Caldimonas brevitalea: one gene and its partners. The protein of the gene in region 3 interacts with the protein of the main gene of each other region in a pairwise test. Links are inferred from orthologs where the notes say so. Each region holds a gene or a part of one and is shown on either strand. Other genes may lie near its edges. The genes, in order: AAW51_RS25145, AAW51_RS09010 and AAW51_RS12905.

The links.
Region 1: the proteins of AAW51_RS12905 (region 3) and AAW51_RS25145 interact in binary tests that used the Escherichia coli proteins (3 or more experiments, as listed by UniProt). The link is inferred for Caldimonas brevitalea from one-to-one orthologs.
Region 2: the proteins of AAW51_RS12905 (region 3) and AAW51_RS09010 interact in binary tests that used the Escherichia coli proteins (3 or more experiments, as listed by UniProt). The link is inferred for Caldimonas brevitalea from one-to-one orthologs.

Annotation. Positions count from the first base shown.
Region 1 is NZ_CP011371.1:5,893,234-5,900,442, forward strand. Bases 3,214-6,072 are described here. They hold AAW51_RS25145 (P-II family nitrogen regulator), read right to left. Parts: upstream 4,883-6,072; coding sequence 4,544-4,882; downstream 3,214-4,543. Other genes in these bases: AAW51_RS25140 (ammonium transporter), read right to left, coding at 3,214-4,524; AAW51_RS25150 (YifB family Mg chelatase-like AAA ATPase), read left to right, coding at 5,207-6,072. In the rest of the region: AAW51_RS25130 (potassium transporter Kup), read right to left, coding at 1-1,421; gshA (glutamate--cysteine ligase), read right to left, coding at 1,507-2,802; more of AAW51_RS25140, read right to left, coding at 3,103-3,213; more of AAW51_RS25150, read left to right, coding at 6,073-6,775; AAW51_RS25155 (hypothetical protein), read right to left, coding at 6,837-7,016. UniProt on the Escherichia coli protein: Involved in the regulation of nitrogen metabolism. Regulates the activity of its targets by protein-protein interaction in response to the nitrogen status of the cell.
Region 2 is NZ_CP011371.1:2,040,941-2,047,974, reverse strand. What follows is about bases 1,727-4,410. They hold AAW51_RS09010 (P-II family nitrogen regulator), read right to left. Parts: upstream 3,396-4,410; coding sequence 3,057-3,395; downstream 1,727-3,056. Other genes in these bases: AAW51_RS09005 (NAD+ synthase), read right to left, coding at 3,434-4,410; AAW51_RS09015 (LOG family protein), read left to right, coding at 2,341-2,925; AAW51_RS09020 (RDD family protein), read left to right, coding at 1,727-2,260. Also shown: AAW51_RS09035 (RNA polymerase sigma factor), read left to right, coding at 1-463; AAW51_RS09030 (DUF3619 family protein), read left to right, coding at 460-915; AAW51_RS09025 (DUF3106 domain-containing protein), read left to right, coding at 912-1,706; more of AAW51_RS09020, read left to right, coding at 1,703-1,726; more of AAW51_RS09005, read right to left, coding at 4,411-5,128; AAW51_RS09000 (GNAT family N-acetyltransferase), read left to right, coding at 5,131-6,339; AAW51_RS08995 (M16 family metallopeptidase), read right to left, coding at 6,485-7,034. UniProt on the Escherichia coli protein: P-II indirectly controls the transcription of the glutamine synthetase gene (glnA). P-II prevents NR-II-catalyzed conversion of NR-I to NR-I-phosphate, the transcriptional activator of GlnA. When P-II is uridylylated to P-II-UMP, these events are reversed.
Region 3 is NZ_CP011371.1:2,905,631-2,913,111, reverse strand. What follows is about bases 1,720-4,850. They hold AAW51_RS12905 ([protein-PII] uridylyltransferase), read left to right. Parts: upstream 1,720-2,025; coding sequence 2,026-4,650; downstream 4,651-4,850. Other genes in these bases: AAW51_RS12900 (acyl-CoA dehydrogenase family protein), read right to left, coding at 4,697-4,850; map (type I methionyl aminopeptidase), read left to right, coding at 1,720-2,011. Outside these bases: purL (phosphoribosylformylglycinamidine synthase), read right to left, coding at 1-1,078; more of map, read left to right, coding at 1,187-1,719; more of AAW51_RS12900, read right to left, coding at 4,851-5,977; AAW51_RS12895 (DUF899 family protein), read left to right, coding at 6,211-7,011; def (peptide deformylase), read right to left, coding at 7,072-7,481.

The DNA of each region.
Region 1 (7,209 bases), 3.0 Mb from region 3 along the record:
TCGAGAAACGCCTTCAGCTCGATCGACTCCTCGCGCAGGCGCTCGCCGAGCAGGTGGCGACCTTGCTTCCAGGTCATCATCAGCGTGAACATCACGGCGCCGATCAGGAGCGGGAACCAGCCGCCGTCGAACAACTTCATCGCATTGGCGGCGAAGAACAGCGCGTCGACGATGAAGAAGAAGCCCGTGGCGGCCACACACAAGGCCCAGGGGTAGTGCCAGGCGTAGCGGATCACGAAAAAGGTCATCACGGTGGTGATCAGCATGTCGACCGTCACGGCGATGCCGTAAGCGGACGCGAGCGCGCTGCTGGAGCCGAAGACGGTCACCGCGATCACGATACAACCGTACAGCGTCCAGTTGATGAACGGTAAATAGATCTGGCCCGCCTCCCGCACCGAGGTGTGGCACACGCGCAGCCGCGGCAGATAGCCGAGCTGGATGACCTGCTTGGTGACCGAGAACGCCGCCGAGATCAGCGCCTGCGAGGCGATCACCGAGGCGCAGGTGGCCAGCACGATCAGCGGGTACAGCCCCCACTCGGGGGCCATTTCGTAGAACGGATTGTTGACGTTCTCGGGGTGGGCCAGCAGCATCGCGCCCTGGCCGAAATAGTTGATCACCAGCGACGGCATCACGAGGCCGAACCAGGCCAACCGGATCGGCCGCTTGCCGAAGTGGCCCATGTCGGCGTAGAGCGCCTCGGCGCCGGTCACGCACAGCACGATGGCGCCGAGCGAGACGAAGGCGACATGGGGCTGCCCGACGATGAAGCGCAGCGCGTAGAACGGGTTGAGCGCGGCCAGCACCGACGGATTGCCGGCGACGTGCACCAAACCCAGCAGCGCCAGCACCAAAAACCAGACCACCGTGATCGGCCCGAACAGCTTGCCGACACTCGCCGTGCCGTGCTTCTGCATCGCGAACAGCGCCGTCAGCACCAGCAAGGTCACCGGGACGACATAGCGCGTCAGCCCGGGCGCCGCCACGCCCAGGCCTTCGACCGCCGACAGCACCGTGATGGCCGGCGTGATGACACCGTCGCCGAAAAACACCGCGGTGCCGAAGATGCCGAGGATCAGCAGGTAGCGCCGCAGCACCGGGCGGTCCTTCACGGCCACCGAGGCCAGCGCCAGCATGGCCACCAGCCCGCCCTCGCCGTTGTTGTGCGCGCGCAGGATCAGACTGACGTACTTCAGCGAAACGATGATCGTCAGCGTCCAGAACATCAACGACAGGATGCCGAGGATGTTCTCCGCCGACACCGGCATGTGGCCGTGTGCGAAAACTTCCTTGAGGGCGTACAGCGGGCTGGTGCCGATGTCGCCGTAGACGACACCGACGGCGCCGAGCGTGAGGGTCGCGAGTTGCGAGCCCTGGGCGCGGGCAACGGGACTGGATTGCACAGGCAGCTGCGTCATGCGGTAGATGGAGTCATTGTGCTCCCGCGGCGGCGCCGGCACCGCGCGGTTTGTTGCAGTGCAGCAACGCGGGTGCCCGGCGGTGTCAATCGTAGGTTTCGGCGTCCGGATCGGTCGCTTCCAGCTCGTAGCTGGCCGCGAGCATCGCCAGACGGGCGATCACACCATACATATAGAAGCGGTTGGGCGCGCTGGCCCCGGGCCGCATGCCGGCCTTCGGCAGCTGGTTGGACTCGGCGAACGCCAGCGGCACGAAGCTGGCGCCGGGGGCGTTCAGGTTCTCGTCGATGCCGCGTTCGGCGTGTACCCGGTAGAACCCGCCGACCACATACCGGTCGATCATGTAGACCACCGGCTCGGCCACCGCCTCGTTGATACGCTCGTAGGTCGGCACGCCTTCCTGGATGATGACCTCGGTGACCTCCTGGCCGTCCTTGATCACCGACATCTTGTTGCGCGTCTTGCGGTTCAGCTCGGCCAGGTCCTTGGCGTCGCGCACCGTCATGATGCCCATGCCGTAGGTACCGGCGTCGGCCTTGACGATCACGAACGGCTTTTCCTGGATGCCGTATTCCTTGTACTTGCGGCGGATCTTGTTGAGCAGCGCGTCGGCGTTGCTCTGCAGGCAATCGATGTTGGTGCCTTCGTGGAAGTTCACCTGGCCGCACTTGGCGAACATCGGGTTGATCAGCCAGTGGTCCATGCCCAACAGCTTGGCGAACTTCTTCGCCACTTCTTCATAGGCCTGGAAGTGGTTGGACTTGCGCCGCACCGCCCAGCCGGCGTGCAGCGGCGGCAGCAGATATTGCTCGTGCAGCCCGTCGAGCACCTCCGGCAAGCCTGCCGACAGGTCGTTGTTGAGCAGGATGGTGCAGGGGTCGAAGTCCTTCAGCCCCAGGCGGCGCTTGGTGCGCACCAGCGGTTCGAGCGTCAAATGGCTGCCGTCCGGCAGCGTCAGCTCGGTCGGCTCCTTGATGCTCTCGTCCAGCGAGCCCAGGCGCACGTTCAGGCCGGCCTGGTGGAATACCTGCACCAGGCGCTGCACATTGGTCAGGTAGAAGGTGTTGCGGGTGTGCCGCTCGGGGATCATCAGCAGGTTCTTGGCTTCGGGGCAGATCTTTTCGATCGCCGCCATCGCCGCCTGCACGGCCAGCGGCAGCATTTCCTCGGTCAGGTTGTTGAAGCCGCCGGGAAACAAATTGGTGTCGACCGGCGCCAGCTTGAAGCCGGCGTTGCGCACGTCCACCGAGGTGTAGAAAGGCGGCGTGTGCTCCATCCATTCGAGCCGGAACCAGCGCTCGATCGCGGGCATGGACTCCAGGATGCGTTGCTCGAGTTCGTTGATCGGGCCGGTGAGCGCGGTGATGAGATGGGGGACCATGCGCAATGCCTCGTCGAAGGCTGTTCCAATGTGGCTGGGGCAGACGATTCTAGGTCAGGCACGTGAGGGCGAATCGCCGCCTCGCAAGGGCGCCTCGGGCGGCAGGCGGGCGGATGTCGCCCGCGGCCGCGCCCGGCGCGGCCCAGACAGGGCGCGAGTTTTTCCTATCGTCGCGATAGCCGGGCGCCGGCGCCCGGTCACCCCCGGTGGGCGCGGTCCCTTTTTCGCCCGCCAACAAGCAAAAAGGCCTCCTTGCGGAGGCCTCCGGGCGGGTTCCCCTTGCGGGGAGCCGGCGGTGGTTCAGTTGTGATAGGCGGTCTCGCCGTGCGAGGTGATGTCGAGGCCCTCGCGCTCGGCTTCCTCGGGCACCCGCAGGCCGACCAGCAGGTCGACCACCTTGTAGGCGACCAGCGACACGACGGCGGACCACACGATGGTGATCAGCACGCCCTTGGCCTGCACGAACAGCTGGTGGGCGATCGAGAACTCGGCGGCACCGGTGCCGCCCAGGCCCGGCGCGGTGAACACGCCGGTCAGCAGCGCGCCCAGGATACCGCCCAGACCGTGCACGCCGAACACGTCGAGTGCGTCGTCCGCACCGAGCATGCGCTTCAGGCCGTTGACACCCCACAGGCAGACGATGCCGGCGACCAGGCCGATCACGATCGCGCCCATCGGGCCGACCGTGCCGCAGGCCGGCGTGATGGCGACCAGACCGGCCACGGCACCCGACGCGGCGCCGAGCATCGACGCCTTGCCCTTGGACAGCGATTCACCGCCGATCCACGACAGCGTGGCGGCCGCGGTGGCGAGCAGCGTGTTGATCAGCGCCAGGGCGGCGCCGGCATTGGCTTCCAGGTTGGAGCCGGCATTGAAGCCGAACCAGCCCACCCACAGCAGCGAGGCGCCGACCATGGTCAGCGTCAGCGAGTGCGGCGGCATCGCTTCCTTGCCGTAGCCGATGCGCTTGCCCACCAGGTAGGCGCCCACCAGGCCGGCGACACCGGCGTTGATGTGCACCACCGTGCCACCGGCGAAGTCGATCGCGCCGTCCTTGAACAGCAGGCCCTCGGCGAACCAGACCATGTGGGCGATCGGCAGGTAGCTGAAGGTGAACCACAGCACCGAGAACAGCAGCACGGCCGAGAAGCGCACTCGCTCGGCGAAGGCGCCGACGATCAGGCCGCAGGTGATGGCCGCGAAGGTCGACTGGAAAGCGACGAAGACGTACTCGGGGATCTTCACGCCCGCCGTGAAGGTGTCCGCCAGCGAATCTTTGGTGATGCCGGCCAGGAACAGCTTGTCGAAGGTGCCGATGAACGAGCCGCCCCCACCGAACGCGAGCGTGTAACCGTAAACGGCCCACAACACGACGATCAGCGCGAACACCACGAACACCTGCATCAGCACCGACAGCATGTTCTTGGCGCGCACCAGGCCACCGTAGAACAGGGCCAGGCCGGGGATGGTCATCAGGATCACGAGCAGGGTCGACGTCAGCATCCAGGCGACGTCGCCCTTGTCGACGGTGGGCGCCGGGGACGCGGCGGCGGCCGCACCCTCCACGGGCGCTGCGGCATCGGTCGCGGCGGCCGCGGCGGCCGGCGCGGCTTCAGTGATGGCGGTGGCGGCAGGTGCCGAGGCGGCGTCCTGCGCCCAGGCCAGGTCGCCGATGCCCAGGGCCGCAGCCGAGAGCGCCAGAATCGCGAGAAGTTTCTTCATTGGTAGTCTCACTGTCGCCTCAGAGGGCGTCCTTGCCGGTTTCGCCAGTGCGGATGCGCACCACCTGTTCGAGTGTGGAGACGAAGATCTTGCCGTCGCCGATCTTGCCGGTGCGGGCGGCGGTCTCCACGGCTTCGATCACCTGGTCGACCACCGCATCGTCGACGGCCGCCTCGATCTTGACCTTCGGCAGAAAGTCGACAACGTACTCGGCGCCCCGGTACAGCTCGGTGTGTCCTTTTTGACGACCGAAGCCTTTCACTTCGGTCACCGTGATGCCCTGAACACCGATGTTGCTCAGGGCCTCACGCACTTCATCAAGCTTGAACGGCTTGACGATGGCGGTCACCATCTTCATGGGTTGCTCCTTTATAGGGAAGGTGAGGCGGGATCGGCGCCCTAGCATTGCGCCCAGCCGGGAAGCCGGAGTGCATGATCTGTGCCATGAACTGACGGGGTGCACGCGCCCCATAACGGCGCTGTAACGGGCTGCAAGCGCGATTTTTCTGCACCTGTTCTGTGCTTGCCGCGACTTTGCACCAAGAAGGAACATTTTGGGCGCTTCCATCGGCCCGCGGTGTACTGACCGTGGTGCATGGAGGCTGCCGGGCCGACACGGCGCCGTCTCGCGGACGCCGGCGGCCGACCGACCGACCAACAAGTTTCGAGGGAGGGGGTTCGCATGTCGCTTGCCGTCATCCGCAGCCGCGCGCTCGCCGGTTTGCAGGCACCCGAGGTCACGGTGGAAGTGCACCTGGCCAACGGGCTGCCCAGCTTCACCCTGGTGGGGCTGGCCGACACCGAAGTCAAGGAAGCCCGCGAGCGGGTGCGCGCCGCGCTACTGAACAGCGGTCTGACGTTTCCGCACAACAAGCGCATCACGGTGAATCTGGCGCCGGCCGACCTGCCCAAGGAATCGGGCCGCTTCGACCTGCCGATCGCGCTGGGCATCCTGGTGGCCAGCGGCCAGCTGCCGCCTGAGCGCGTGGCCGATCATGAATTCGCCGGCGAGCTGTCGCTGGCGGGAGACCTGCGGCCGGTGCGCGGCGCGCTGGCCATGAGCCTGGCGCTGCATCGCCAGGGCGCTGCGCACGCGATGGTGCTGCCCTGGGCGAGTGCGGAGGAAGCGGCGCTGGTCGAGCCGGCCCGGGTCTACGGTGCCCGGCACCTGCTCGACGTGGTGCAGGCCCTGCTCGGCGAGAACAGCAGCAGCAGCAGCATCAACGGCGACGGCGCGCCCGGCCCGCACGGCGAGAGGCGCCAGGGCTGGCAGAGAGTGCGCCCCCCTGCCGCGGGCGGCGCGGCCCCACCCTGCCCCGACCTGCGCGACGTGAAAGGCCAGTCGCTGGCCAAGCGTGCACTGGAAGTCGCCGCCGCCGGAGGCCATAGCGTGCTGATGGTCGGCCCCCCGGGCAGTGGCAAGTCGATGCTCGCCCAGCGTTTCGCCGGCCTGCTGCCGCCGCTGTCCACCGACGCCGCCCTCGAATCGGCCGCGCTGCTGAGCCTGGCCGGCGGTTTCGAGCCGGCACGCTGGCGGCAGCGCGTCTTCCGCAGCCCGCACCACAGCGCTTCATCGGTGGCACTGGTCGGGGGTGGCTCGCCGCCACGCCCCGGCGAGATCTCGTTGGCCCACCACGGCGTGCTGTTCCTCGACGAACTGCCGGAATGGTCGCGCGCCGCGCTCGAAGCCTTGCGCGAGCCGCTGGAAAGCGGGCGCATCACGATCTCGCGCGCCGCCCGCCAGTCGGAGTTCCCGGCACAGTTCCAGTTCATCGCCGCGATGAACCCCTGCCCTTGTGGCTGGTACGGCTCGACCCAGCGCAGCTGTCGCTGCAGCCCGGACGTGGTGGCCCGCTACCAAGGCCGGCTCAGCGGCCCGCTGCTGGACCGCCTCGATCTGCACGTCGAGGTGGGCGCCTTGTCGCCAGCCGAGTTACGCGCCACGCCGGACGGCGAGCCGAGTGCGGCCGTGGCGCAGCGCGTGTCCGCGGCGCTGGAGCGCCAGCAGCGCCGTCAAGGCGTTGCCAATGCGCAACTCGATTCGGCCGGCGTCGACCGGCACTGTGCGCTCGGCGCCTCCACGGCCGACTTCCTGTGTGCCGCCGCCGAGCGGCTGGGCTGGTCGGCGCGCAGCTACCACCGGGTGCTGAAGCTGGCCCGCACCGTGGCGGACCTTGCCGGCGCTGACACCATCGAGCGGGCGCAGCTGGCCGAAGCGATACAGCTGCGGCGGGGGTTGGTGGCGGGATGAGCGCCGCCCGAAAGTGCGCTGCGGGAGCCGGCCCGAGCCAGGTCAGCCGCTCCCGGTAACGCTATTCGTGACGCTTGCCGGCCGCCGCCTGCGGCGCATGCTTGCGCGGGCTCTGCGTGACTTTGGTGCCCTGGCCGCGCTGCGGATCGTTCTGTGACTCAACGGGCGGACCGGCGTTCTTTTCGTTGCTTCCGGACCCGGCGCTCGGGGTACGCGGGTGATTGTGCTGGGTATGGGCCATGACTCGATTCCTTTCAGATCTCGATGGAACGATCAACCGCCACGCTTGGCGGCCACAGGTGCGGGCGCCTTCTTGCCCTCACCACCTGACTTGCGGCCCGTCGCGGCCATTCCGTGCTCCGTGTCGCTGAGCTTCCTGGCATGACTGCTTTCGTCGTTGCGGGTGTGACCGCTGTTGGTGTTGCTCGCACGAT
Region 2 (7,034 bases), 860 kb from region 3 along the record:
CGTCCAGGACTCCATGATCCGCCTGGCCGAGAAGTACGGGGACCGTAGCCCCGCGGAATTGCCGCTGCTGTTCCAGCGCATCCTGTCGAACGCGACGACCGACTGGTTTCGCCGCCAGAAGGTGCGCAACGCGGTGATGCAGAGTTTTCAGTCGTTCGAGTCGGGTGATCCGGACGGTGACTTCGACCTGCTGGAAACGCTGGAGGCGCTCGATCAGTCAAGCGGCACCGAAAGTGCGGCCGACTCGGTCGCCCGGGCCCAGATCCTGCAAGCGATCGAAGTCGAAGTCGGGAAGCTGCCGACGCGTCAACGGGAAGCCTTTTTGATGCGTTACTGGGAGGAACTCGATGTATCCGAAACAGCTGCTGTCATGGGCTGTTCGGAAGGCAGTGTGAAGACCCACTGCTCGAGAGCCGTTTCCGCCCTGGCCCGCGCCCTCAAGGCAAAGGGAATTGCGCCATGAAGTCAAACACCACCGCCCTGGAAGACGCCGAACTCGAGGCCCTGGAAGCGCGTTTTGCGCACCGCATTGGGGCCAGCTTGTCCCTGTCCGCGCAGGACCTGCCCGCCGACGTGAGCGAGCGCCTGCGTTTCGCACGCGAGCAGGCGCTTGCCCGCCGCAAGCAACAACCCGCCACCGCTGCCGCGCAGGCGCCGGCGCTGGTGCGTGTGGGCCATGCGGCTGCGCTGGGCGGCCCTGGGAAAGACGCTCACAAGCCGTGGTGGTGGTCGATCGCGTCGCTGTTGCCGCTGGTGCTGCTGCTCGCCGGGCTGTTCCTGATCGAACAGCTGCATGACGAGCAGCAGGCAGAAGAAGCCGCCGACATCGATTCCGCCCTGCTGGCCGATGACCTGCCGCCGGCGGCCTATACCGATCCCGGGTTCGCCGAGTTCCTGCGGGACCGGCAGCCATGAACCACCCTGCCCACGGGCGGCGGCGCTGGGTGACCCGCCGCCGGCGAGGCCTGGCAGTGGCGGTCGCCTGCCTGATGGCCGGCATGACGGCGAGCGCGGCGCCTCCCGGCGGACAGGCCGAAGGCCAGCGCGCGGTACCGGCGGCGACGGCACCGCGTGCCGGCGGGCCGTCGTGGTCGGAACTCAGCCCGGCGCAACAATCGGCCTTGCGCCCGCTCCAGCGCGAGTGGGCCGGCATCGACGCACCCCGCAAACAGAAGTGGATGGGCATCGCGTCGCGGTTTCCCTCTTTGAGCCCGAGCGAACAAGCGCGCTTGCAGGAGCGCATGACCGAATGGGTACGTTTGTCGCCCGAACAGCGGCGCACGGCCCGGGTGAACTACCGTGACGCGAAAGACCTGTCGTCGGCCGAAGAACGGCGCGACCGCTGGGCGGCCTACCAGGCGCTCAGCGAGGAAGAGCGCCTGAAGCTGGCGCGTAAGGCGCAGGGCGGCCCCGCGGGCAAGACCGCCGGCGGCAAGCCGGTGAAGGCCGCGGCAGCGGACAAGACCAAGCCGCCGGCTGCTACGGGACCGGCCACGGTGCCGTTGTCCCCGGTGATGTTGCAGGCCCGCCCCGGCGCCACCACCACCTCCATCAAGAAGCGGCCCGCGCCGCCGTGGCATCAGCAGGCGGGCATGCCCAAGATTGCCGCGACGCCCGACTTCGTCGATGCCAACACCCTGCTCCCGCGCGTCGGACCGCAAGGTGTCGCGACCGATACCGGCGAGGCGCCGGCGCGGCGCAAATGAGCCAGTCCGGACCCGCCCCCACCCCGTCGTCCCCGCTGCACATGGCTCCGCCGCTGCGCCGGCGGTTGGCCTGTTTCATCTACGAGGGGGTGCTGCTGTTCGGCGTCGTGATGCTGGCCGGTTTGCTGTTTTCGTCGCTGACGCAGCAGCGCCATGCACTGCAAGGCCGCCACGAGTTGCAAGCTTTCATGTTTGGCGTACTGGCGTTGTACTTCGTCTGGTTCTGGTCGCACGGCGGGCAGACGCTGGCGATGAAGACCTGGCGGATCCGCCTGGTCAACCTGCGGGGCGAGCCGGTGGGCTACGGGCGCGCGTCGTTGCGCTTCGTGTGCAGCTGGGTCTGGTTCCTGCCGTCGCTGGGCGCCAGCTGGCTGTTTTCGTGGCAAGGCAAAGGGGTCTTGTTCGGCGCGATGCTGGCGTGGGTGCTGCTGTACGCCGGGCTCGCACTGCTGCACCCTCGGCGTCAGTACTGGCACGATGTGTTGTGCCAAACCCAGCTCTTGCACTCGGAACCGGTGCCTGTGCGCCCCCGCCCTGCCACCGCTCGGCGCTGAGTCGCCCGGCGCGCGGACCTCTCGCCGCCCGGGGAGGGGGTGCAGCTGCGCCGCGGGTCACCACGTGAGAAGATCGCCGGATGAACGCTTTTTCCGTGTGTGTGTATTGCGGGTCGCGGCCTGGCGGCTCGCCCTCGTATGAACAGGCGGCCCGGGATGTCGGCAGCGAAATCGGGCGGCGCGGCTGGCGCCTCGTCTATGGCGGCGGTCGCGCGGGGCTGATGGGCATCGTCGCGGACGCGACGTTGGCGGCGGGAGGAACGGTGGTCGGCGTGATCCCGCAGGCGCTGCTGGACCGAGAACTCGCCCATCGTGGGCTGACCGAGCTGCACGTGGTGCAGACGATGCACCAGCGCAAGCAGATGATGGCCGAACGGGCCGACAGCTTTGTGGCCCTGCCCGGCGGCATCGGCACTTTCGAGGAACTGTTCGAGGTCTGGACCTGGCGCCAGCTCGGCTATCACGACAAGCCGCTGGGGCTGCTGAACATCGGGGGCTATTACGACGGCTTGCTGAGGTTCTTGCAGCATGCGGTGGACGAGGGTTTCGTCCCACCTGCGCAGCAGGGGCTGCTGCAGGTCGACACCGCGGCCTCCGAGCTGCTCTCCGGCCTTCACCGGCTGGCGGCCGGTGCCACCGAGCCGGACGATTACAGCCGCATCTGAGCCGGTCCTGGCCCGTCGGCACCGATCGCCGCGCCACCGTGCAAACAGAAGAGCCCGCCATCGGGCGGGCTCCTGTAGAACATCTCGGCTGCGGCTGGCGCGCGCGGCCTGGCCAACCGGCCCAGCGGGTCTTAGACCGCCTGTTCGTCGGTCTCGCCCGTGCGGATGCGCACCACTTGCTCGACCGCGGTCACGAAGATCTTGCCGTCCCCGATCTTGCCGGTCTTGGCCGCCTTGACGACGGCTTCGATGCAGCGCTCGACGTCAGCGTCTTTCACGACGACCTCGACCTTGACCTTGGGCAGAAAGTCGACCACGTACTCCGCACCACGGTAGAGCTCCGTGTGGCCCTTTTGGCGACCGAAGCCCTTCACCTCGGTCACAGTCAACCCGGTGACGCCCACCTCGGCCAAGGCTTCGCGCACTTCCTCGAGCTTGAAGGGTTTGATGATGGCGGTGATCTGCTTCATGGGGGCTCCGTATGTCGAGACGAGGGATTGAGCGTAGTTTAAGCGCGGAACTTCGACGTGATCGGGTAGCGCCAGTCACGTCCGAAGGCGCGGTGCGTGATGCGGATGCCCACCGGCGCCTGGCGGCGCTTGTATTCGTTGATCTTCAGCAGCCGCGTCACGCGCTCCACGTCGGCCCGGCTGTAGCCCGCGGCCACGATGTCCTCGATGCTCTGGTCCTCCTCCATGTACCGCTGCATGATGGCGTCCAGCACGTCGTAGGGCGGCAGGCTGTCCTGGTCGGTCTGGTCGGGGCGCAGCTCGGCGGAGGGCGGCCGCGTGATGATGCGCTCGGGGATGACCTCACCTTGCGTGCCGTCTGTGAGGCGGGTCGGCTGGCGGTTGCGCCATGCCGCCAGGCGGTAGACGAGGGTCTTGGCGACGTCCTTGATCACGGCGAACCCGCCGGCCATGTCGCCGTAGAGGGTGCAATAGCCGGTCGCCATCTCGCTCTTGTTGCCGGTGGTCAGCACGATGGCACCATGCTTGTTGGACAAGGCCATCAGCAGCGTGCCGCGGATGCGGGCCTGGATGTTCTCTTCGGTCGCGTCTTCGGGCAGGCCGGCGAAGTCTTGGGCGAGGCTGCGCCGGAACGACTCGAAGGTTTCGGAGATGGCGATTTCGTCGTAGCGCACGCCGAGGCGGCGCGCCATCTCGCGCGCGTCGAGCCAGGAAATGTCGGCCGTGTAGGGCGAGGGCATCATGACCGCCCGCACCCGTTCGGGGCCGAGGGCGTCGACCGCGATGGCCAGCACCAGCGCCGAATCGATGCCGCCCGACAGGCCGATGATGGCACCGGGAAAGCCGTTCTTGCCGATGTAGTCGCGCACGCCGGTGACGAGTGCCCCCCAGGCCTGCGCCTCGAGCGACGGCACGTCCGTGACCGAACCGTGCAGGCGGCTGCCGTTCACCTCGAGCACCAGCACGGCTTCTTCGAACATCGGCGCGCGGGCGGCCAGGCTGCCGTCGGCCTGAACGGCGAACGACGCGCCGTCGAAAATCAACTCGTCCTGGCCTCCGACCTGGTGCGCATAGACGATGGGCAAACCGCAAGCGCGCGCCCGGTCGCCGATCTGCGCCTCACGCTCGTGCACCTTGCCCAGGTGATAGGGCGACGCGTTGAGCACCAGCAGGACTTCGGCCCCGGCAGCACGGGCGGCTTCGGCCGGCTCGGCAAACCAGGCGTCTTCACAGATGTTGAGGCCGAAGCGCACACCTTGCACCTCGAACACCACCGGCGGCTGGCCGGCGTCACGGCCGGAGGCGAAATAGCGACGTTCGTCGAACACCTGGTAGTTGGGCAGCTCGCGCTTGGCGTAGGTCGCCAGCACCCGCCCCCCTGCCACAACCGAGGCCGCATTGAAGCGCCGCTGCACGCTCAGGGACTTGGTCCTAACATCGTCGTCGGCTGCGGGCTGAGGGTGCCCGACGACGACATGCAGGTCCGGCAGGTCGGCGAGTTGTGCGGCGCAGTCTTGCAGCGCCTGGGCGCAGGCCTGCATGAACGCCGGCCGCAGCCACAGGTCTTCGGCCGGGTAGCCGCACAGCGACAGCTCGGGCGTGAGCACCACGCGCGCACCTTGCGCGTAGGCGTGGCGCGCCATGTCGACGATCTTGCGGACGTTGCCGGCGAGATCGCCCACCGTTGCGTTGAACTGTGCGACGGCCAATTTCACAGGGTGTTGTGCTGACATCAATGAATCAAAAGATGCAGGTGATCAAGGGCTCGGACGATTATGTCATCCGCCTCCATCAGGATCCGGCCGAGCTGGACGCAGCGGCGTGGGACACACTCGTCGCCGCGTCGCCCCAGGCAGGCCCCTTCATGCGCCACGCCTATCTGCTGGCGCTGCACCGATCGGGCAGTGCGACCGCCGAGACGGGATGGGCGCCGCACTTCCTGACGGTGTGGCGGGGGGGCGCATCGCCGCAGCTGATGGCCGCCTGCCCGCTGTACCTGAAGAGCCACTCGTATGGAGAGTACGTGTTCGACTGGGCCTGGGCGCAGGCTTATGAGGAGCATGGGCTGGACTACTACCCCAAGCTGCTCGACGCGGTGCCGTTCACGCCGGTGCCGGGCCCGCGACTGCTCGCGACCGAGCCCGGCGCCCGGACGGCGCTTCTGGCGGCCGTCGAGTCTTTGGCGCGCGACAACGAGCTGTCGTCCGCCCATCTGCTATTCATCGACGAAGCCGACCGCGAGACCGCCCGCGAGGCCGGATGGCTGCTGCGCAGCACCGTGCAGTTTCACTGGCGTAATCGGGCGCCCACGGCCTTTGCCGATTTCGCCGACTTCGCCGCGGAACTGCAGCGCGACAAGCGCAAGAAGATTTTGCAGGAGCGGCGCCGCGTGGCAGACGCCGGGGTGACGTTCCAGGCCCGGCTGGGCGGCGAGATCACCGAGCAAGACTGGGACTTCTTCTACGCCTGCTATCGGGCCACCTACCGGGCCCACCACTCCACGCCTTATTTGACGCGCCGCTTCTTCACGCTGATGGCGCACACGATGCCCGAGCATTGGCTGCTGTTCATCGCCGAGCGCGAGGGCAAGCGCGTCGCCGCGTCGCTCGTGGCCGTCGACCCCGAGCGCCGGCGCGCCTATGGGCGGTATTGGGGCAGCGTCGAGTACATCCCCTGTCTGCACTTTGAAGCGTGCTACTACCAACCGCTGCAGTGGTGCATTGCGCAGGGCTACGAGCGCTTCGAAGGCGGCGCGCAAGGCGAGCACAAGATGGCACGCGGGCTGATGCCCATCGAGACGTGGTCGGCCCACTGGTTGAGCCACCCGGCGTTCTCGGATGCGGTGGCGCGTTTTCTCGCGCGGGAGCGGTCGGGGATGGCGGCGTACGTCGACGAGTTGCGTGAGCGCACGCCGTTCAAGGTGATGGGGGCAGAAACCGAGTGACGCGGATGGGGGCGGCGGCCCCGCCGCTTCGCCGTTGGCTCCGCCGCTGGGGCGTGGTGGGGCCCCTGCGGCGGACGCTGCGTGAGGCGCGCGGCCGCCTCACGCAGCGCTCGGGCCGATGGACGGCCTTGTACTGCACCGCGCTTCAGGGCTTGAAGTCGCCGCCGACGCCGATCACAAAGCGGTCGGCCTTTAGGTATTTGCGCAAGGCGGCGTTCACCTCGGCCAGCGTCACCCGCGTCAAGGCCTCGTCCACCTGCTGGCTCACTTTGAAGTCGCGGCGCAGGTAGAGATTCTCGGCCAGGGTGCCGGCAAGATTGCGGTCTTGCGCGCGCGACAGCCGGCGGAAGCTCAACAGGCCTTGACGCCCTTGCTCGAGTTCGGCCGCCGTGAAGCCGTCTTTCAGCGCGCGCGCAATCTCCTCGCGCACCGCCGCTTCGACCTTGGCCCGGTTTTGGGGCGCGAAGATGGCGGTGGCAGTCCACAAGGTGTTGGGCTCCCACGCGTTCCATTGCAGTCCCGAGCGCACGTCGTACGACAGCCCCTCCGACTCGCGCACCCGCAACCACAGCCGCGAGTTGCCGCCCTGCCCCAACAGGTAGTTCGCCATCACGAGAGCCGGGTAGTCGGGATCCAGCTCTTTGACCGGGATGGCCTGGCTGACGCGCAGATAGGCATTCTGCCGGTCGGGTGTG
Region 3 (7,481 bases):
AGGTGCCGGGCAGGTGGAGGTTGGACACCGAAAAGCCCGCCAGACCGGCCTTGGGCTTGGCGCCGCGGCCGGTCGCGCCTTCGTCGCGGATCTCGCCGCCGGCCCCGGTGGAGGCACCGGGAAAGGGCGAAATCGCGGTCGGATGGTTGTGCGTCTCGACCTTCATCAGCACATGCGCCACTTCAGGCCGCGCGCCGTAGGCCGGGGCGTTCAGGTAACCCTGCGGCGCCCAGCGCTCGATCGGGCCGCCTTCCATCACCGCCGCGTTGTCGGAATAGGCCACCACGGTGTGCTGGGGCGCCAGCTGGTGGGTGTTGCGGATCATCTGGAACATCGAGCGCTCTTGCTCGACGCCGTCGATCGTGAAGCGCGCGTTGAAGATCTTGTGGCGGCAGTGTTCGCTGTTGGCCTGGGCGAACATCATCAGCTCGACGTCGCTGGGGTTGCGCTTGAGCGCCGTGAAGGCCTCCACCAGGTAGTCGATCTCGTCGCCCGACAGCGCCAGGCCGAAATCGCGGTTGGCGGCTTCCAGCGCCGCCCGGCCCTGGCCCAGCACGTCGACATGCTGCATCGGCTTGCCCGGCTGCTCGTCGAACAGATGGCCGGCGCCCCCGCGCTCGAACAGCACGCTCTCGGTCATGCGGTCGTGCAACAGGCGCGCGGCGGCCTCCAGTTCGGCCCGTTCCAGCCGTTTGACGCCGCCGAGCAGGCCGGTCTTGACCGTCAACCGATACTCGGTGACACGCTCGACCCGCTTGATCGCCAGCCCGCAGTTGTGCGCGATGTCGGTCGCCTTCGACGCCCATGGCGACACGGTGCCCAGGCGCGGCGTCACCACGATCAGCTCGCCATCGGCGGCGCCGGCATAGGGTTCGCCGTAGTTCAGCAGCGCCGCCAGCTTGTCCTGTTCGGCCGTCGCCAGCGGCTGCGGCGCCCACACCCAATGCACAAAACGGGCCGAAACGGCGGTGATGCGCGGCGATACCGCCTGCAACTGCGGCAACAAGGCCTGGGCTCGGAACGCGGAAAGGGCATTGCCGCCCTCGAAATGGAAGAGGTGGTGGGCTGTCGCGGTCACGCTGGAACTCGGATGGGGGGTGGAGGCGGTGGGGCAAGCCCACGGAGCTGGCGATTTTACCGGGCGCCGGGCTGCAGCCCCCGCCCGCGCCTGAGATAATCCCGCCCCATGAGCATCACGATCAAATCCGGCAGCGACATCGACGGCATGCGCCTGGCCGGGCGCCTGGCCTCTGAAGTGCTGGATCACCTCACGCCGCACGTCAAGCCGGGCGTCACCACCGAATACCTCGACAAGCTGGCGCACGACTACATCGTCGACGTCCAGGGGGCCGTGCCGGCGCCGCTGAACTACGCGCCGCCCGGCTACACGCCCTACCCGAAGTCGATCTGCACCTCGATCAACCACCAGATCTGCCACGGCATCCCGAACGACCGGCCGCTCAAGAGCGGCGACATCGTCAACATCGACGTCACCGTCATCAAAGACGGCTGGCATGGCGACACCAGCCGGATGTTCATCGTCGGCGACGCGTCGATCCAGGCCAAACGCCTGTGCCAGATCACCTTCGAGGCGATGTGGAAGGGCATTTTGAAGGTCAAGCCGGGCGCCCGCCTGGGTGACATCGGCCACACCATCCAGACCTTTGCCGAGAACGCCGGCTTCTCGGTGGTGCGCGAGTTCTGCGGCCACGGCATCGGGCGCAAGTTCCACGAAGAGCCGCAGGTGCTGCACTACGGCCGGCCCGGCACGCTCGACGAGTTGAAGCCCGGCATGGTGTTCACGATCGAGCCGATGATCAACGCCGGCAAGCGCGAAATCCGCGAGATGCCCGACGGCTGGACCATCGTCACCAAGGACCGTTCGCTGTCGGCCCAGTGGGAGCACACGGTGCTGGTCACCGAGTCCGGCTTCGAGGTGCTGACGCTGTCGGCCGGATACCCACCGCTGCCTGAGTTCGTCACTGCGGCCTTGGCGGCGCCGGCCGCCTGAGCGGCCCTGTCCGCATGGCCGCCCTGCCCCACGAGCCCGCCGGCCCGGCCCCCGGGCTCGCCAACGTTTCCGACCTGCGCAGCCGCTTCCGCAAAGGCAAGGCCGACATCCTGGAGGTGTTCCGCCAGGCCCGCCCGAGCGCCGCGGCGGCGCGCCGGCTGCTGAAAAGCCTGAGCCGCCACGTCGACGAGACGCTGCAAGGCCTGTGGGAGCATGCCTACCTGCCCAAGGGCGCCGCCCTGCTGGCCGTCGGCGGCTACGGCCGCGGCGAGCTGTTTCCGTATTCGGACGTCGACGTGCTGGTGCTGCTGCCGACCGACACCTCGCTGACCCACGACGCCAATGCCGCGCTGAAATCGGGCATCGAAGGTTTCATCACCGCGTGCTGGGACATCGGCGTCGAAATCGGCTCCAGCGTGCGCACGGTGGCCGAATGCCTGGAAGAGGCCGAGCGCGACGTGACGGTGCAGACGGCCTTGCTGGAATCGCGCTTCCTGTGCGGCGCCAAGCCGGTGTATCAGCAGTTCCGGCGCGCCTACGAGCGCCAGCTCGACCCGCGCGCCTTCTTGCGCGCCAAGACGCTGGAGATGCGCCAGCGCCACCAGAAGTACGAAGACACGCCCTATTCGCTCGAGCCCAACTGCAAGGAAAGCCCGGGCGGTTTGCGCGACCTGCAGGTGGTGATGTGGGTGGCGCGCGCCGCCGGCCTCGGCAAAACCTGGACCGAGCTGGCCACCCGCGGCCTGGTGACGCCGTTCGAAGTCAAGCAGCTGCAGCGCAACGAAGGCATGCTGAAGCTGATCCGCGCCCGGCTGCACCTGATCGCCGGCCGGCGCGAAGACCGGCTGGTGTTCGACCTGCAGACCTCGGTGGCCGAGAGCTTCGGCTACCACGGCACCAAGGCGCGGCGCGCCTCCGAAGCGCTGATGCACCGCTATTACTGGGCCGCCAAGGCGGTGGCGCAGCTGAACCAGATCCTGATGCTCAACATCGAGGAACGCATCAACGGCTCGCAGGATGCGCCGATGCGCCCGATCACCGAGCAGTTCTTCGACCGCGGCGGCATGCTGGAAGTGGCGAGCGACGACCTCTACGAGCAAGACCGCCACGCCATCCTGCGCACCTTCTTGATCTACCAGCAGACGCCCGGCGTCAAGGGGCTGTCGGCGCGCACGCTGCGGGCGCTGTACAACGCCCGCGAGCTGATGGACGGCGAGTTCCGCCGCGACCCGGTCAACCGGCAGACTTTTTTGCAGATCCTGAAGGAACCGCTGGGCCAGACGCACGCGTTCCGGTTGATGAACCAGACCAGCGTGCTGGGGCGCTACCTGTGGGTGTTCCGGCGCATCGTCGGGCGCATGCAACATGACCTGTTCCACGTCTACACGGTCGACCAGCACATCCTGATGGTGCTGCGCAACGTGCGGCGCTTTTTCGTGCCCGAGCATGCGCACGAATATCCGTTCTGCTCGCAGCTGGCGGCGCAGTTCGAGAATCCGTATGTGCTGTACGTGGCGGCCCTGTTCCACGACGTCGCCAAAGGCCGCGGCGGCGACCACTCCGATCTCGGCGCCGAGGAAGTGCGGCGTTTTTGCCGCGACCACGGCATCCCCAAGGAAGACGCGCGCCTGATCGAGTTCCTGGTGCTGCACCACCTGACGATGTCGCGCATCGCGCAGAAGGAAGACCTGAGCGACCCGGACGTGATCCAGGCCTTCGCCGACAAGCTGGGCGACCAGCGCTACCTGACGGCGCTGTACCTGCTGACCGTGGCCGACATCCGCGGCACCAGCCCCAAGGTCTGGAACGCCTGGAAAGGCAAGCTGCTCGAAGACCTGTACCGGCTGACCTTGCGTGCGCTGGGCGGCGCCAAGCCCAATCTGGACACCGAGATCGAGGCCCGCAAGCAGGAAGCCCTGCACACGCTCAACCTGTATTCGATGCTGCCCGGCACCCAGGAGGCGCTGTGGAAGACGCTCGAGCTGAGCTACTTCGCCCGCCACGACGCCGGCGACATCGCCTGGCACACCCGCTCGTTGTGGCGCTATATCGCCACCGACAAACCAGTCGTGCGGGCCCGTTTGTCACCGGTCGGCGAAGGCCTGCAGGTGCTGGTGTATGCGCCCGACCGGCCCGACCTGTTCGCCCGCATTTGCGGCTACTTCGATTCGGCCGGCTTCAGCATCCTGGACGCGAAGATCCACACCACCAAGACCGGCTACGCGCTCGACACCTTCCAGGTCATCTCGCCGCAGCTCGACCACCACTACCGCGATCTGATCTCGCTGGTCGAAAACCAGCTCGGGCTGGCGCTGGTGGCCGAAGGCCCCTTGCCCGACACCGGGCGCGGGCGTTTGTCGCGCCGGGTCAAGTCGTTCCCGGTGCAGCCGCGGGTGATGTTGCGACCCGACGAGCGCGGCCAGCGCTGGCTGCTGAGCGTGTCGGCGAGCGACCGTTCGGGTCTGCTGTATTCGATCGCGCGGGTGCTCGCGAAATACGGCGTGAACCTGCAGCTGGCCAAGGTCACGACGCTCGGCGAGCGGGTCGAGGACACCTTCTTGATCGACGGCCCGTCCTTGCGGCAGTCGCGCGTGCAACTGGACATGGAGTCGGACCTGCTGGACGCGCTGGCGTCGTGAGCGCGTGCGCCGGGTCAATGCTCGAGGGCGTGCAGGGTCGCCGCCCTCAGACGCCCTGCGGCGCCGGCATCCAACGCCGCAGATGCAGCGCATTGCGGCCGCGCTGCGCCTTGGCCTTCGACAGCTCGTCGCGTGCGATGGTGCGCAGGTGCACTTCGTCCGGCCCGTCGAGGAAACGCAGCGCGCGCCCCCAGCTCCACAGTCGGGCCAGCGGCGTGTCGGGCGTCAGCCCCATCGCGCCGAAGACCTGCATGGCCCGGTCGAGCACCCGCGTTTGCAGCTGCGCGGCGACAAGCTTGATGGCAGAAACATCGGTGCGTGCCGCGGCCAGCCCTTCACGATCCATCCGCCATGCGGCGCGCAACACCAGCAAGCGCGCCTGGTCGATCTCGACACGGCTCTGAGCGATCCAGTCCTGCACGTTGGCGAAATCGCCGATGCGCTGGCCAAACGCCTTGCGCTCGAGCGCCCGCTCGCACATCAGCTCCAATGCCAGCTCGCATTGGCCGATCGTGCGCATGCAATGGTGCACCCGGCCCGGGCCGAGCCGCGCCTGCGCCATCGCGAACCCCGCCCCCTCCTGCCCCAACCGCTGCTGCAGCGGCACGCGCACATCGCGGAACACCAACTCGCAGTGGCCTTCGATCGCTTGGTGATCCATCACCGGGATGTTGCGCTCAACGGTCAGGCCGGGCGTGTCCATCGGCACCAGGACGACGCTGTGCTGTTGATGCGAGGATGTGCCACCGCCTGCCGTGTCGGCAGCGTCGTTCCGCCCCATCAGCACGACCAGGCGGCACTTCGGATGTGCGGCGCCCGTGATGAACCACTTGCGGCCGTTGATCACGTAGTGGTCGCCCTCGCGCGTGATGCGCGTTTGCATGTTGGTGGCGTCAGACGACGCGACGTCGGGCTCGCTCATCGCGAAGCACGAGCGGATCTCGCCGCGCAACAAGGGGTCGAGCCAGGCCTCGCGCTGCTCGGCCGTGGCGAACAGCTGCAGCAATTCGATGTTGCCGCTGTCGGGCGCATTGCAGTTGAAGACCTCGGCCGACCACGGCACCCGGCCCATGGTCTCGGCCAGTGGGGCGTAATCGAGGTGATCCAAACGCGTGCCGGGCTGGTCGTCACGCAGGCTGGGCAGGAACAGGTTCCACAGGCCCAGGTCGCGAGCCTGGTCCTTGAGCGGTTCGATGACGTCGCTCGGGTAGACCCCGGCATCGGCATAGCGGTGCCAGTCGCTGCAAGAGGGCAGCACGAGGTCGTCGATGAACCGCTGCAGGCGGGGCTGCAGTGCTTGCGCGCGGGGGGTGAGGGCGAAGTCCATGGGCGTGTGCGCGTCTGTCGGGGCAGTGGAGGTTCGAGCCCATTCTGGGCAGCACCGAGGGCGGGCCCTGTCGCGTGCGGGACCTGGAGGAGCGCAACATTGATCAGCGTCAAACAGCGGCCCAAGGCGGGCACCGCGGGGATCGCGCGCTTGCCCGTTGTGCTGTGCCGAACCCGGAGCCTAGCTACTACCGTCAAGAGCCGACGTTGCGATGATCAACCAATCACTGCATCATGGCCGCGAACGCCCGGACGCCACAGGATGCGAAGGAGCAACCGATGAGCATTTGTTTCCCGAACGAATCGGCGGAATACCGCGCGGCACGCCATCAGTTGCTCTCCCGTGAGCTCGATCTGCGCCGGCAGATGGAGGCGGTCGCGGCGCAACTGCGGTCACTGCCCGATGGGGGCCAGGTGCCGGAGGACTACGTCTTCCAGCGGCTTGGAGCCTCAGGCTCGCCGGAGGACGTGAGGATGTCCGAGCTGTTTCGCGGCGGGGACACGCTGATGATCTATCACTACATGTTCCCTCGCCACTCGCAGGACCCGCGCCCAGGCCCCACGAAAGGCTCAATGGCGACCGCGCCGCTCACCGAGGGGCCTTGCCCGTCGTGCACGGCGCTCGTCGACATGTGGGAAGGCACGATGCCGCACTTCGAAGGTCTGGGCGGCAATCTTGCGATCGTTGCCAAAGCGCCGATCGAGCAAGTGGCAGCCTTCGCACGCGACAAGGGTTGGAAGAACGTTCGTTTGCTGTCCGCTGGCGCAAGCCGGTTTCGCAAAGACTATGGCGGCGATGACGCGCAAGGCGAACCGGTCCCGATCATGACGGTGTTCAAGCGGTCGCCTGACGGAACGATGCGCCTGCATTGGGCCAGCGAGCTTGTCTTCGAGCCGGCGGACCCCGGGCAGGACATGCGACATCTCGGCACCGTGGAGCCCTTGTGGACGCTGTTCGACTTGACGCCCGGCGGGCGCCCAGCCGCGGACGAACAACTGGAGTACGGCTGCTGCGCGAAAAACGCCGGCAGATAGTGCGGCGGGCGGAACGGGCAAGCGGGTGTGCAGGGCCTTGGTGCCTGCAAAGCCGCGACCTCAGTCGTCGCCGCTCGCATCCAACCCCGGAAACAGCACCGAGGTGTAGCCGAAGCGGCTGAAATCGCGGATGCGCATCGGGTAGAGCTTGCCGATCAGGTGGTCACATTCATGCTGCACCACCCGCGCGTGAAAGCCCTCGGCTTCACGCTCGATCTTGCCGCCGCGCACGTCGAAACCGCTGTAGCGGATGCGCTTGTAGCGTGGCACCACACCGCGCAACCCGGGCACCGACAAGCAGCCCTCCCAGCCCTCTTCTTCTTCGGCGTCGAGCGGCTCGATGCGCGGGTTGAGCAGCACCGTCTCGGGCACCGGGGGCGCGTCGGGGTAGCGCTGGTTGCTGCCGAAGCCGAAGATGACCAGGGCCAGGTCGACGCCGATCTGCGGTGCGGCGAGCCCGGCACCGTTGA